Regions from separate parts of the Streptomyces sp. NBC_01314 genome, predicted to be linked through region 2. Evidence: predicted binding sites of a transcription regulator. Region 2 holds the regulator's gene; each other region holds the start of a gene.

The links. The regulator HrcA, encoded in region 2, represses chaperone genes, less so after heat shock. The targets are predictions, from matches to a motif close to TTNGCACTCNGNNNNNCNGAGTGCNAA.
Region 1: groL (chaperonin GroEL) is a predicted target of HrcA. The motif match lies at 2,267-2,293, and genes of this name have one in related genera.
Region 3: groES (co-chaperone GroES) is a predicted target of HrcA. The motif match lies at 2,169-2,195, and genes of this name have one in related genera.

The regions. Positions count from the first base shown of each region.
Region 1 is NZ_CP108394.1:6,099,463-6,103,593, forward strand. It holds gene thrC (threonine synthase) at 1-929, shown strand, start outside; gene OG622_RS26805 (MoaD/ThiS family protein) at 1,080-1,355, shown strand; gene OG622_RS26810 (cold-shock protein) at 1,818-2,024, shown strand; gene groL (chaperonin GroEL) at 2,456-4,084, shown strand.
Region 2 is NZ_CP108394.1:7,536,084-7,540,214, forward strand. It holds gene OG622_RS33225 (MBL fold metallo-hydrolase) at 1-736, opposite strand, end outside; gene hrcA (heat-inducible transcriptional repressor HrcA) at 1,073-2,089, shown strand; gene dnaJ (molecular chaperone DnaJ) at 2,090-3,223, shown strand; gene OG622_RS33240 (nitronate monooxygenase) at 3,406-4,131, shown strand, end outside.
Region 3 is NZ_CP108394.1:4,460,939-4,465,069, reverse strand. It holds gene OG622_RS19490 (methyltransferase domain-containing protein) at 1-35, opposite strand, end outside; gene OG622_RS19485 (polysaccharide deacetylase family protein) at 146-1,141, shown strand; gene OG622_RS19480 (polysaccharide deacetylase family protein) at 1,285-2,079, shown strand; gene groES (co-chaperone GroES) at 2,341-2,649, shown strand; gene groL (chaperonin GroEL) at 2,804-4,131, shown strand, end outside.

The DNA of each region.
Region 1 (4,131 bases), 1.4 Mb from region 2:
CCGGCAACCCGACGCACTCCTTCAAGGACCGCGTCGTCGCCCAGGCGCTGGAGGCGGCCCGCGCGTTCGGCTTCACCACCCTCTCCTGCTCCTCCACGGGCAACCTGGCCGGCGCCGTCGGCGCCGCCGCCGCCCGCGCCGGTCTGCGGTCCTGCGTGTTCATCCCGCACGACCTGGAGCAGGGCAAGGTCGTCATGGCCGCCATCTACGGCGGCGAGCTCGTCGGTATCGAGGGCAACTACGACGACGTGAACCGCTTCTGCTCCGAGCTGATCGGCGACCCGGCCGGTGAGGGCTGGGGTTTCGTGAACGTCAACCTGCGGCCGTACTACGCGGAGGGCTCCAAGACCCTGGCGTACGAGATCTGCGAGCAGCTCGGCTGGCAGCTGCCCGACCAGCTGGTCGTGCCGATCGCCTCCGGGTCGCAGCTCACGAAGATCGACAAGGGGCTGCAGGAGCTGATCAAGCTCGGGCTCGTCGAGGACAAGCCGTACAAGATCTTCGGTGCGCAGGCGGAGGGGTGCTCGCCGGTGTCGGTGGCCTTCAAGGCCGGACACGACGTGGTGCGGCCCCAGAAGCCGAACACGATCGCCAAGTCGCTCGCGATCGGCAACCCGGCGGACGGGCCGTACGTGCTCGACATCGCGCGGCGGACCGGTGGGGCCGTGGAGGACGTGACGGACGAGCAGGTCGTCGAGGCGATCAAGCTGCTCGCGCGGACGGAGGGGATCTTCGCGGAGACCGCCGGCGGGGTGACCGTCGGGGTGGCGAAGAAGCTGATCGAGGACGGGCTTCTCGACCCGACGCTGACCACGGTCGTTCTCAACACCGGTGATGGCCTGAAGACGCTCGACGCGGTGGCCGGGACGGGACTGACCGCGACCATTCGGCCCAGCCTTGATTCGTTCCGTGCGGCCGGTCTCGCGTAAGGCCCGGTAGTCGTTCGTCTGCGGGTCCGTGGGGGCTGGTCGCGCCCACGCGGCGGTAGCCGCACATCCAGCACAGCCCCGCGCCCCTGAAGGGCCGGCACAGCCCCGCGCCCCTGAAGAGGCGCTGCACCCGACCGGAGGTCGTAAGTCATGAGCGTCAACGTCCGTATCCCCACCATCCTTCGTACCTACACCGGCGGTAAGGCCGAGGTGAGTGCCGAAGGTGCGACTCTCGCCGAGGTCATCGCCGATCTGGAGAAGAACCACAACGGGATCGCCGCCCGGGTTCTGGATGATCAGGGCAAGTTGCGGCGGTTCGTGAATGTGTACGTGAATGACGACGATGTCCGGTTCGAGCAGGGGCTGGAGACGGTCACGCCGGACGGCGCGGGCGTGTCGATCATTCCCGCGGTCGCCGGTGGCTGACCGCCGATCAGTACCGGTCGGTAGTAACCGTCGGTAACTTCGATTACCGAGAGTTCATCGAATTGCCCCCTCCGCGAGAGAAGCGGAGGGGGCAATTCTCTATGGTTGAGCACGGTACAGTTGGGGAAGCCGGTCCGATCGCCCTACTGATTTCATGCCGGGCGCATATCCGATCGAGCCGAGCGCCCTATATGAAGTAGCCAAAGTGTGTATGCCTTTTGCGTACTTCTTCCCTTTTGTGGGGCCCGACTTGCCCTGAATTCAGGCGAATTGTTCGTACATTCCCGACCGGTCGTGTCCAGAATTCTCGTCCGATTGACCTGTTGCAGAGGGCAGTTGGACAGATACATTCGGCCGCGGTCGACGCGTTCCGGCGCACACCCCCAACCGTTGGGGGGTGAGGTCTGACCCGGATCCGCGAAGTGTGGATCTGTGCAAGGGCCAGTAATAGGGGAGTTAGGCATGGCTCAGGGCACCGTCAAGTGGTTCAACGCGGAGAAGGGGTACGGCTTCATCGCGGTCGACGGTGGTGCGGATGTATTCGTCCACTACAGCGCGATTCAGATGGACGGTTACCGCACCCTGGAAGAGGGCCAGCGGGTCGAGTTCGAGATCTCGCAAGGCCAGAAGGGGCCGCAGGCGGACATGGTCCGACTCGCGGTCGGCTGAAGTAACGCGCCGGGTTTAACGCAGCGACGTTCTTCGTTCTTCATGGGAGGGCTCGCACCCCGTACAGGGGGTGCGAGCCCTCCTGTGTGTGCGGCCGGTGGCTGGTCCGTGCCCGTCCGTGCCCGTCCGTGCCCGTCCGCGTCCGGTCCGCGTGCGGTCACCGACGGGTCCGGGGCGGGGTCGCGCGGGGGGTCGCGCACGGGGGTGAGGGGGCGCGTTCACCTGCGGATCATCGAGAGGCGCTTGCACTCGACCATGCCGAGTGCTAATCATTGGCGTTAGCACTCTGAAGGTGAGAGTGACAATGAGGATCGGGTCGGTGAGGCCCGCAGGCCATGTGGGGCAAGGAACCACGAGGTCGGCGAGCCGTCCGTCGCGGGCGCCAGCACGGTCCGGAGAAATCCACCCCCTGTCCGGGAGGACCACTTCACATGGCCAAGATCATCGCGTTCGACGAGGAGGCACGGCGCGGCCTCGAGCGCGGCATGAACCAGCTCGCGGACGCCGTCAAGGTGACGCTCGGCCCCAAGGGCCGCAACGTCGTCCTCGAGAAGAAGTGGGGCGCCCCCACGATCACCAACGATGGTGTCTCCATCGCCAAGGAGATCGAGCTCGAGGACCCGTACGAGAAGATCGGCGCCGAGCTGGTCAAGGAAGTCGCGAAGAAGACGGACGACGTAGCCGGTGACGGCACGACGACCGCGACCGTCCTGGCCCAGGCGCTGGTCCGCGAAGGCCTGCGCAACGTCGCCGCGGGTGCCAACCCGATGGCCCTGAAGCGCGGCATCGAGAAGGCCGTCGAGGCCGTCTCCGGTGCGCTGCTCGACCAGGCCAAGGAGGTCGAGACCAAGGAGCAGATCGCCTCCACGGCCTCCATCTCCGCCGCCGACACCCAGATCGGCGAGCTCATCGCCGAGGCGATGGACAAGGTCGGCAAGGAAGGCGTCATCACCGTCGAGGAGTCGCAGACCTTCGGTCTGGAGCTTGAGCTCACCGAGGGCATGCGCTTCGACAAGGGCTACATCTCGGCGTACTTCGCGACCGACATGGAGCGCATGGAGGCCGTGCTCGAGGACCCCTACATCCTCATCGCCAACTCCAAGGTCACCAACGTCAAGGACCTGCTCCCGCTCCTGGAGAAGGTCATGCAGTCGGGCAAGCCGCTGCTGATCATCGCCGAGGACGTGGAGGGCGAGGCCCTCTCGACCCTGGTCGTCAACAAGATCCGCGGGACCTTCAAGTCCGTCGCGGTCAAGGCCCCGGGCTTCGGTGACCGCCGCAAGGCGATGCTGAACGACATCGCCATCCTCACCGGTGGCGAGGTCATCTCCGAGGAGGTCGGTCTCAAGCTCGAGAACACCTCCATCGACCTCCTGGGCCGTGCCCGCAAGGTCGTCATCACCAAGGACGAGACGACCATCGTCGACGGGTCCGGCTCCTCCGAGCAGGTCCAGGGCCGGGTCAACCAGATCCGCGCCGAGATCGAGAACAGCGACTCGGACTACGACCGCGAGAAGCTCCAGGAGCGCCTGGCGAAGCTCGCGGGCGGCGTGGCCGTCATCAAGGCCGGTGCCGCGACCGAGGTCGAGCTCAAGGAGCGCAAGCACCGCATCGAGGACGCCGTTCGCAACGCGAAGGCGGCCGTCGAGGAGGGCATCGTCGCCGGTGGTGGCGTGGCCCTGCTCCAGGCCTCCTCGGTCTTCGAGAAGCTTGAGCTGACGGGTGACGAGGCGACCGGCGCCAACATCGTGCGTCTCGCCCTGGAGGCCCCGCTCAAGCAGATCGCCGTCAACGGTGGTCTTGAGGGCGGCGTCATCGTCGAGAAGGTGCGCAACCTTCCCGTCGGCCACGGCCTCAACGCCGCGACCGGTGAGTACGTCGACATGATCGCCGAGGGCATCATCGACCCGGCGAAGGTCACGCGCTCCGCTCTGCAGAACGCCGCTTCCATCGCCGCGCTCTTCCTCACCACCGAGGCCGTCATCGCCGACAAGCCGGAGAAGGCCGGTGCCGGCGCCGGTGCCGGTGGCGGCATGCCGGGCGGTGACATGGACTTCTGATCGACCCTGGTCGATCACAGTCCTTCAGTACCGAGGGCGGCACTCCC
Region 2 (4,131 bases):
GCCGTGCCAGCGCGTCCCGTTGGGCCCGTACGAACGCCGCGTCCACCACCGCCCCGTGGCCGGGCACGTACAGCGCGTCCTCGCCGCCCAGATCCAGGAGCCGGTCCAGGGCGGCCGGCCAGCGGGAGGGGATCGCGTCGGGGCCCGCCTGGGGTTCGCCGGACTCCTCGACCAGGTCCCCGCAGAACACGACCCCCGGAGACCCCGCCGAGCCCTCGGTGGCCGGCCGGCCCGGGACCAGGACCGCCAGGTCGTGGCCCGTGTGCCCCGGGCCCACGTTCGCCAGGAGCACCCGGACGTCACCGCCCAGGTCGAGCGTCCACTCGCCGGAGACATGGTGGCGTGGGTGTACGAGGAGGTCGGCGGCCTCGGCGGCGTCCCCCGGCGGGAGACCGTGGCGGACGGCGTCGGCGCGGAGGGTTTCACAGTCACGGGTCAGGACGCCGTCGACGCCCACCGCGCCGAAGACCTCCACCCCGGCGAACGCGGCCGCCCCGAAGGCATGGTCGAAGTGGGGGTGGGTGAGGGCGAGATGTGTCACATGGGCGCCACCGAGCAGGCGGCACGCCTCGGTGCGCAACCGCGCGCCCTCCCGCAGGCTCGAACCCGCGTCGATCATGAGGGCCGAACCGCCCCCGACCACCAGCCCGACCGTACAGTCCCAGCCGGGGAGGCGGCACCGTCCGACCCGGGGCGTCAATCCCTGCCATCCGCACTCTTCCCAAGTCACCGTCATGCGCCGACGCTAGCTGTAGCTCCCCGCGCGCCGGGTGAGGGAGGGTGTCGGAGGAGGCAGACGGGCGGGGTTCGGGTCGGCCGCGGGCGGGTCGAACGGTGCCGTGGCCACCGAGGGGCCGGCGGCCGGCGGCCCGGGTGGCGCCGACATCGTACGTACCAGTCGGTAGGAAGTGACCCGACATCGCCGGACAGGTCGGTACACGTCGGCATGCCATGGCTGGACCGGCCTTGCCGGGGGCGTACCCCACCGCCGTACACTGGGCGGGGAGTGTTGGCACTCGCCCGGGGTGAGTGCCAAGGGAGAGTCACAGGAGAGCGACTGGAGGTGTGCGCGGTGCTCAGTGAACGCAGACTCCAGGTGCTGCGCGCCATCGTCCAGGACTACGTGGGCACCGAGGAGCCGGTGGGTTCCAAGGCGCTCACGGAGCGGCACAACCTGGGTGTCTCCCCGGCGACCGTCCGCAACGACATGGCGGCGCTGGAGGACGAGGGCTTCATCGCCCAGCCCCACACCAGCGCGGGCCGCATCCCCACCGACAAGGGGTACCGGCTCTTCGTCGACAAGCTGGCCGGCGTCAAACCGATGACCCCGCCCGAGCGGCGCGCCATCCAGAACTTCCTGGACGGCGCCGTCGATCTCGACGACGTGGTGGCCAGGACCGTACGGCTGCTCGCGCAGCTCACCCGGCAGGTCGCCGTAGTGCAGTATCCGTCGCTCACGCGGTCGACGGTGCGGCACGTGGAGCTGTTGTCGCTGGCCCCCGCCCGGCTGATGCTCGTGCTGATCACGGACACGGGACGGGTGGAGCAGCGGCTGGTGGACTGCCCGGCGCCGTTCGGAGAAACGTCACTCGCGGATCTGCGCGCCCGGCTCAACAGCAAGATCGCGGGCCGCCGGTTCACCGACGTGCCGAGGCTGGTCGAGGACCTGCCCGAGGCGTTCGACGTCGAGGACCGGGGCACGGTCACCACGGTGCTCTCCACCCTGCTGGAGGCACTCGTCGAGGAGAGCGAGGAGCGGCTGATGATCGGCGGTACCGCCAATCTCACCCGCTTCGGACATGACTTCCCCCTCACCATCCGGCCCGTTCTGGAAGCCTTGGAGGAGCAGGTCGTCCTCCTCAAGTTGCTTGGCGAGGCCGGAGATTCGGGCATGACCGTACGCATCGGTCATGAGAACGCGTATGAGGGACTCAACTCCACGTCCGTCGTCTCCGTCGGTTACGGTTCGGGCGGCGAGGCAGTAGCGAAACTGGGCGTGGTCGGACCCACGCGCATGGACTATCCGGGAACGATGGGAGCGGTACGAGCGGTGGCACGGTACGTCGGACAGATCCTGGCGGAGTCCTGAGTGGCCACGGACTACTACGCCGTGCTCGGCGTGCGCCGCGACGCTTCCCAGGACGAGATCAAGAAGGCGTTCCGGAGGCTCGCGCGCGAGCTGCATCCGGACGTCAACCCCGATCCGAAGACCCAGGAGCGGTTCAAGGAGATCAACGCCGCTTACGAGGTGCTCTCGGACCCGCAGAAGAAGCAGGTCTACGACCTCGGCGGCGACCCGCTGTCCCAGGCAGGCGGCGGCGCGGGCGGCTTCGGCGCCGGTGGCTTCGGGAACTTCTCGGACATCATGGACGCCTTCTTCGGTACGGCGTCCCAGCGGGGTCCTCGGTCGCGTACGCGCCGGGGGCAGGACGCGATGATCCGGCTGGAGATCGACCTCGACGAGGCGGCCTTCGGTACGACGAAGGACATCCAGGTCGACACGGCCGTCGTGTGCACGACCTGCAGCGGCGAGGGCGCGGCTCCGGGTACGACCGCGCAGACCTGTGACATGTGCCGTGGTCGCGGTGAGGTCTCGCAGGTCACGCGGTCCTTCCTCGGTCAGGTCATGACCTCACGGCCCTGCCCGCAGTGTCAGGGCTTCGGCACGATCGTCCCGAACCCGTGCCCCGAGTGCGCGGGCGACGGGCGGGTGCGGTCGCGGCGGACGCTCACGGTCAAGATCCCGGCCGGTGTCGACAACGGCACCCGGATCCAGCTGGCCGGTGAGGGCGAGGTCGGGCCCGGTGGCGGTCCCGCCGGTGACCTCTACGTCGAGATCCACGAGCTGCCGCACTCGACGTTCCAGCGACGTGGCGACGATCTGCACTGCACGGTGACGATCCCGATGACGGCGGCGTCTCTCGGTACGAAGGTGCCGCTGGAGACGCTGGACGGTCTGGAGGAGGTCGACATCCGGCCCGGGACACAGTCCGGGCAGTCGATCCCCCTGCACGGGCGGGGTGTCACGCATCTGCGGGGCGGCGGCCGTGGCGATCTGATCGTCCATGTCGAGGTCCAGACGCCGTCGAAGCTTGATCCTGAGCAGGAGGGGCTGCTGCGGCAGCTCGCCGTGCTGCGCGGGGAGGAACGGCCCACGGGGCAGTTCCAGCCCGGGCAGCAGGGCCTGTTCTCGCGACTGAAGGACGCGTTCAACGGGCGCTGACCGCTGGTACGCCGGGTGCGGGTGATGCGTGGCTGGTCGCGCCCGCCCGGCGGTCCCGCACCTGTCACGGTCCCGCGCCCCTTACCGGGCCAGGGCCCTTACGGCCTCGCGCCCCTTACCGGGCCGGGGCCCGCGCTCTTCCCCGATTCGGCGAAGTCCGGTGGGCATGGCAACATGCCGTCATGTCCTCCGCACTGACCGATCTCGTCCCGCTGCCGATCGTGCAGGCCCCGATGGCGGGCGGTGTGTCCGTGCCGCAGCTGGCCGCCGCCGTGTCCGAGGCGGGCGGGCTGGGGTTCCTCGCCGCCGGGTACAAGACGGCCGACGGGATGTATCAGGAGATCAAGACGCTCAGGGCGCTCACCTCGCGCCCTTTCGGCGTGAACCTGTTCATGCCGCAGCCGGAGTACCCCGGTGCAAGCACCGGCTCCACCGGAGCGGCTGACGCCGCGCCCCCTGCTGCCGCCGCCGTCGAGGTGTACGCGGAGCAGCTGGCCGGTGAGGCCACCTGGTACGACTCCGAGCTGGGCGACCCCGACAGCGGGCGCGACGACGGCTACGAGGCCAAGCTCGCGGTGCTGCTCGACAACCCCGTGCCGGTGGTGTCGTTCCACTTCGGCTGTCCGACACCCGAGGTCATCGAGTCCTTCGCCCGCAAGGGCACCCTCACCCTGGTCACCGCGACCTCGGCGGAGGAGGCCCAGGCCGTGGAGCGGTCCGGGGCCCATGCCGTGATCGTGCAGGGCGTCGAGGCGGGCGGCCACCAGGGCACCCACCGGGACGACCCCGAGCGGGACTGCGCCGGCATCGGCCTGCTCTCCCTGGTCACCCAGGTCCGCGAGGCCGTGGCGCTGCCGGTGGTCGCGGCCGGCGGCATCATGCGCGGCAGCCAGATCGCCGCCCTCCTC
Region 3 (4,131 bases), 3.1 Mb from region 2:
GGGGCGAGGAAGACGTCGGGGTCCAGGGCGTTCACCGGGCCATTGTCGGTCAGGGGGAGGGGGCGTGGGCCAGTCGGTGGACGGTGGGGGCCGGGTGGCGGTGTCGGGGCCGTGGGCCGGGGCTCCCCTGCGAGGATGTGGCGCCATGCGACTCGTACGACAAAATGATGGAAAGAGTGCGAAGCGGGCGAGTTTCTGGAGAGGGAGCGGCGGTGTCCGGTGCGGCGTCGCCGTGCTCGCCGCCGCGGTCATCGTGTCCGGGTGTGCTGGGGGTGGCGCCGAGGAGGCGTCGGAGAGGGGATCCGAAGAGCGGCGGGGCACCGAGGAGCCGGTCCACGGCCAGGAAGGCGGTCAGCGGCTCCTCGACGCGCCCGGCGCCCGTGCCCTCGACGCGTACGCCGGGAACCTGCGCCGGGCGCACGCCGCGCGGGTCGCCGCCGCGAAGCGCTGGGGGCTGGCCGAGGTGCCGCTGCTCGCGCCCGCGCCTCCGGAGGAGAAGCCGGTGCTCAGGACGCGTAAGGGATTCGAGGTCGACCGCCACGAGCAGGACGGACTCCCCCCGGTCTTCACGACCGTCCCCACCCGCCACAAGGTGGTCTTCCTCACCATCGACGACGGCGCCGAGAAGGACCCCGCGTTCCTGCGGATGACGAGCGAGCTGAAGATCCCGTACACCGCCTTCCTCAGCGACTACCTGGTCAAGGAGGACTACGGCTACTTCGCTCGGATGCGGGACCGTGGCGTGGTCCTCAACAACCACACCCTCCACCACCGCCACCTGCCCGCGCTCTCCTACGCCGCCCAGAAGCACGAGATCTGCGGCATGCAGGACGTGATCGAGAAGCGGTACGGCAAGCGGCCCACGCTCTTCCGGCCGCCGTACGGGAGTTACGACCGGGACACCCTCCGCGCCGCCAAGGCCTGCGGCGTCAAGGCCGTCCCCCTCTGGAACGAGGAGGTCTTCGTCGACCGCTGGGACTACCGCGAAGGGGACCGCGAACTCCGCCCCGGCGACATCGTCCTCAGCCACTTCCGGGGCGAGTCCGACTGGAACGGCTCCATGCCCGACATGGTCCGCCGCTTCCTGAACCTGGCCACCGCCGAGGGCTACGCGGTGGCGAGGCTGGAGGACTACCTGTGAGGGCCGCCGCGGGGCGCTGGGCGCACGGGAGGGGTGAAGCGCGGGGACGGCGGAGGGCGCGGCGTGACGCACGCCGGGGGGCACGGGTCGACGCACGCCGGGGGGCGCGGGTTCCGGCGGCCCGTACCTCGGCGGCCCGCGCCCTGGCCGCCCTCGCCGCTCTCGCGGCCCTCGCCGTGCTGCCCGTCGCCGGATGCGCCCCCGATCACCCCGAGCGGGCCCGCCCCGCCGACGGCACCGCCCGCGCCCTCCCCCCGCCCCCACACCGCCGCTGGGGCCTCGCCACCCCCCTCGCCCCCGCGCCCGATCGTCCCGACAGGCCGTCGAAGCCCCGCGCGTCCGGGCCCGGACTGCCGCCCGTCGTCGACCGCGTTCCGACCCGGGACAAGGTGGTCTTCCTGACGTACGACGACGGGGCCGAGAAGGACCCGAGGTTCGTCGACATGGTGCGTGAGCTGCGGCTGCCGGTGAGCATGTTCCTGACGGACAGTGTCGTGGGGCCGGGATACGGCCACTTCGCGCGGCTGCGGGCCGTCGGCGCGACCGTGCAGAACCACACGCTCGACCACACCGCCCTGCGCGGCCTGCCGTACGCCGGACAGCGCGCCGAGATCTGCGGCCAGCAGAACAAGCTGAAGCGGCTCTTCGGCGTCCGGCCGACCCTCTTCCGCCCGCCCTACGGCGTCTACGACACCGCCACGCTCCGCGCCGCCGCCGACTGCGGCATCACGGCCGTCGTCCTGTGGCGCGCGTCCATACAGATCAACGACCTCCGCTACGCCGTCGGCGACCGCCTCCGCCCCGGCGACATCGTCCTGGCCCAGTTCCGGGGCCCGGACCAGCTGAAGGGCTCCACACTCACGGAGATGACGACGCGGCTGCTGCGCCGGATCCAGGAGCAGGGCCTGACGGTGGGCCGCCTGGAGGACTATCTCTGAGCACTCGCCCTCGGGTGCGCCCGACGTCCGACACCCCCGCGCGACGCCTTCGCGATCGGCCGCGCGACGACTCGCCGCGACTCACGCGATTAGCAGTCCGCTTGACCGAGTGCTAATCGCGGTCATAGTCTCAGGTCTGGCACTCCCCCCTGGAGAGTGCCAACTAGCGACGGGCAGGTCCGGCACCCGCGACGACGGATCCACCTGGTCGCCACCTCAGACAGTTAACCCCGTGAGATCTCCGAAGGGGGAGGTCGGATCGTGACGACCACCAGCTCCAAGGTTGCCATCAAGCCGCTCGAGGACCGCATTGTGGTCCAGCCGCTCGACGCCGAGCAGACCACCGCCTCTGGCCTGGTCATCCCGGACACCGCCAAGGAGAAGCCCCAGGAGGGCGTCGTCCTGGCCGTGGGCCCGGGCCGCTTCGAGAACGGCGAGCGCCTGCCGCTCGACGTCAAGACCGGCGACATCGTGCTGTACAGCAAGTACGGCGGCACCGAAGTGAAGTACAACGGCGAGGAGTACCTCGTCCTCTCGGCTCGCGACGTCCTCGCGATCATCGAGAAGTAAGGGGCTCCGGGGGTCACCCCGGAAATCCTGCACCCGCTTCCACGGAAGCACATTGCATGTGAGCTGCGCCCCGGGCCCCCGCGACCTTATGAAGCCGGGCGTTCGGGGCGCAGTTCGTTTCACCCACGTTTTCCGAGAGGGCTGAACCGCTCCCATGGCGAAGATCCTGAAGTTCGACGAGGACGCCCGTCGCGCCCTCGAGCGCGGCGTCAACAAGCTTGCCGACACGGTCAAGGTGACGATCGGCCCCCGCGGCCGCAACGTCGTCATCGACAAGAAGTTCGGCGCCCCCACCATCACCAACGACGGTGTGACCATCGCCCGTGAGGTCGAGGTCGAGGACCCGTACGAGAACCTCGGCGTCCAGCTGGTGAAGGAGGTGGCGACCAAGACCAACGACGTAGCGGGTGACGGTACGACCACCGCCACCGTGCTGGCCCAGGCGCTCGTCCGCGAGGGCCTGCGCAACGTCGCCGCGGGTGCCTCCCCGGCCGCCCTGAAGAAGGGCATCGACGCCGCGGTCAAGGCCGTGTCCGAGGAGCTCCTCGCGACCGCCCGCCCCATCGACGAGAAGTCCGACATCGCCGCCGTCGCCGGTCTGTCCGCCCAGGACACTCAGGTCGGCGAGCTCATCGCCGAGGCGATGGACAAGGTCGGCAAGGACGGTGTCATCACCGTCGAGGAGTCCAACACCTTCGGTCTGGAGCTGGACTTCACCGAGGGCATGGCCTTCGACAAGGGCTACCTGTCGCCGTACTTCGTCACGGACCAGGAGCGTATGGAGGCCGTCCTCGACGACCCGTACATCCTCATCCACCAGGGCAAGATCAGCTCCATCCAGGACCTGCTGCCGCTGCTGGAGAAGGTCATCCAGACCAACTCCTCCCGGCCGCTGCTGATCATCGCCGAGGACGTCGAGGGCGAGGCCCTGTCGACCCTGGTCGTGAACAAGATCCGCGGCACCTTCAACGCGGTCGCCGTCAAGGCCCCCGGCTTCGGCGACCGTCGCAAGGCGATGCTGCAGGACATGGCGACGCTGACCGGCGCCGAGGTCATCTCCGAGGAGGTCGGCCTCAAGCTCGACCAGGTCGGCCTGGACGTGCTCGGCTCCGCCCGCCGCGTCACCATCACCAAGGACGACACCACGCTCGTCGACGGTGCCGGTGACTCCGGTGCCGTTCAGGGCCGAGTCGCCCAGATCAAGGCCGAGATCGAGAACACGGACTCCGACTGGGACCGCGAGAAGCTCCAGGAGCGCCTCGCGAAGCTGGCCGGCGGCGTGTGCGTCATCAAGGTCGGCGCCGCCACCGAGGTGGAGCTGAAGGAGAAGAAGCACCGTCTGGAGGACGCCATCTCCGCGACCCGCGCCGCGGTCGAGGAGGGCATCGTCTCCGGTGGTGGCTCCGCGCTCGTCCACGCCGTGAAGATCCTCGAGGGCAACCTCGGCAAGACCGGCGACGAGGCCACGGGTGTCGCCGTCGT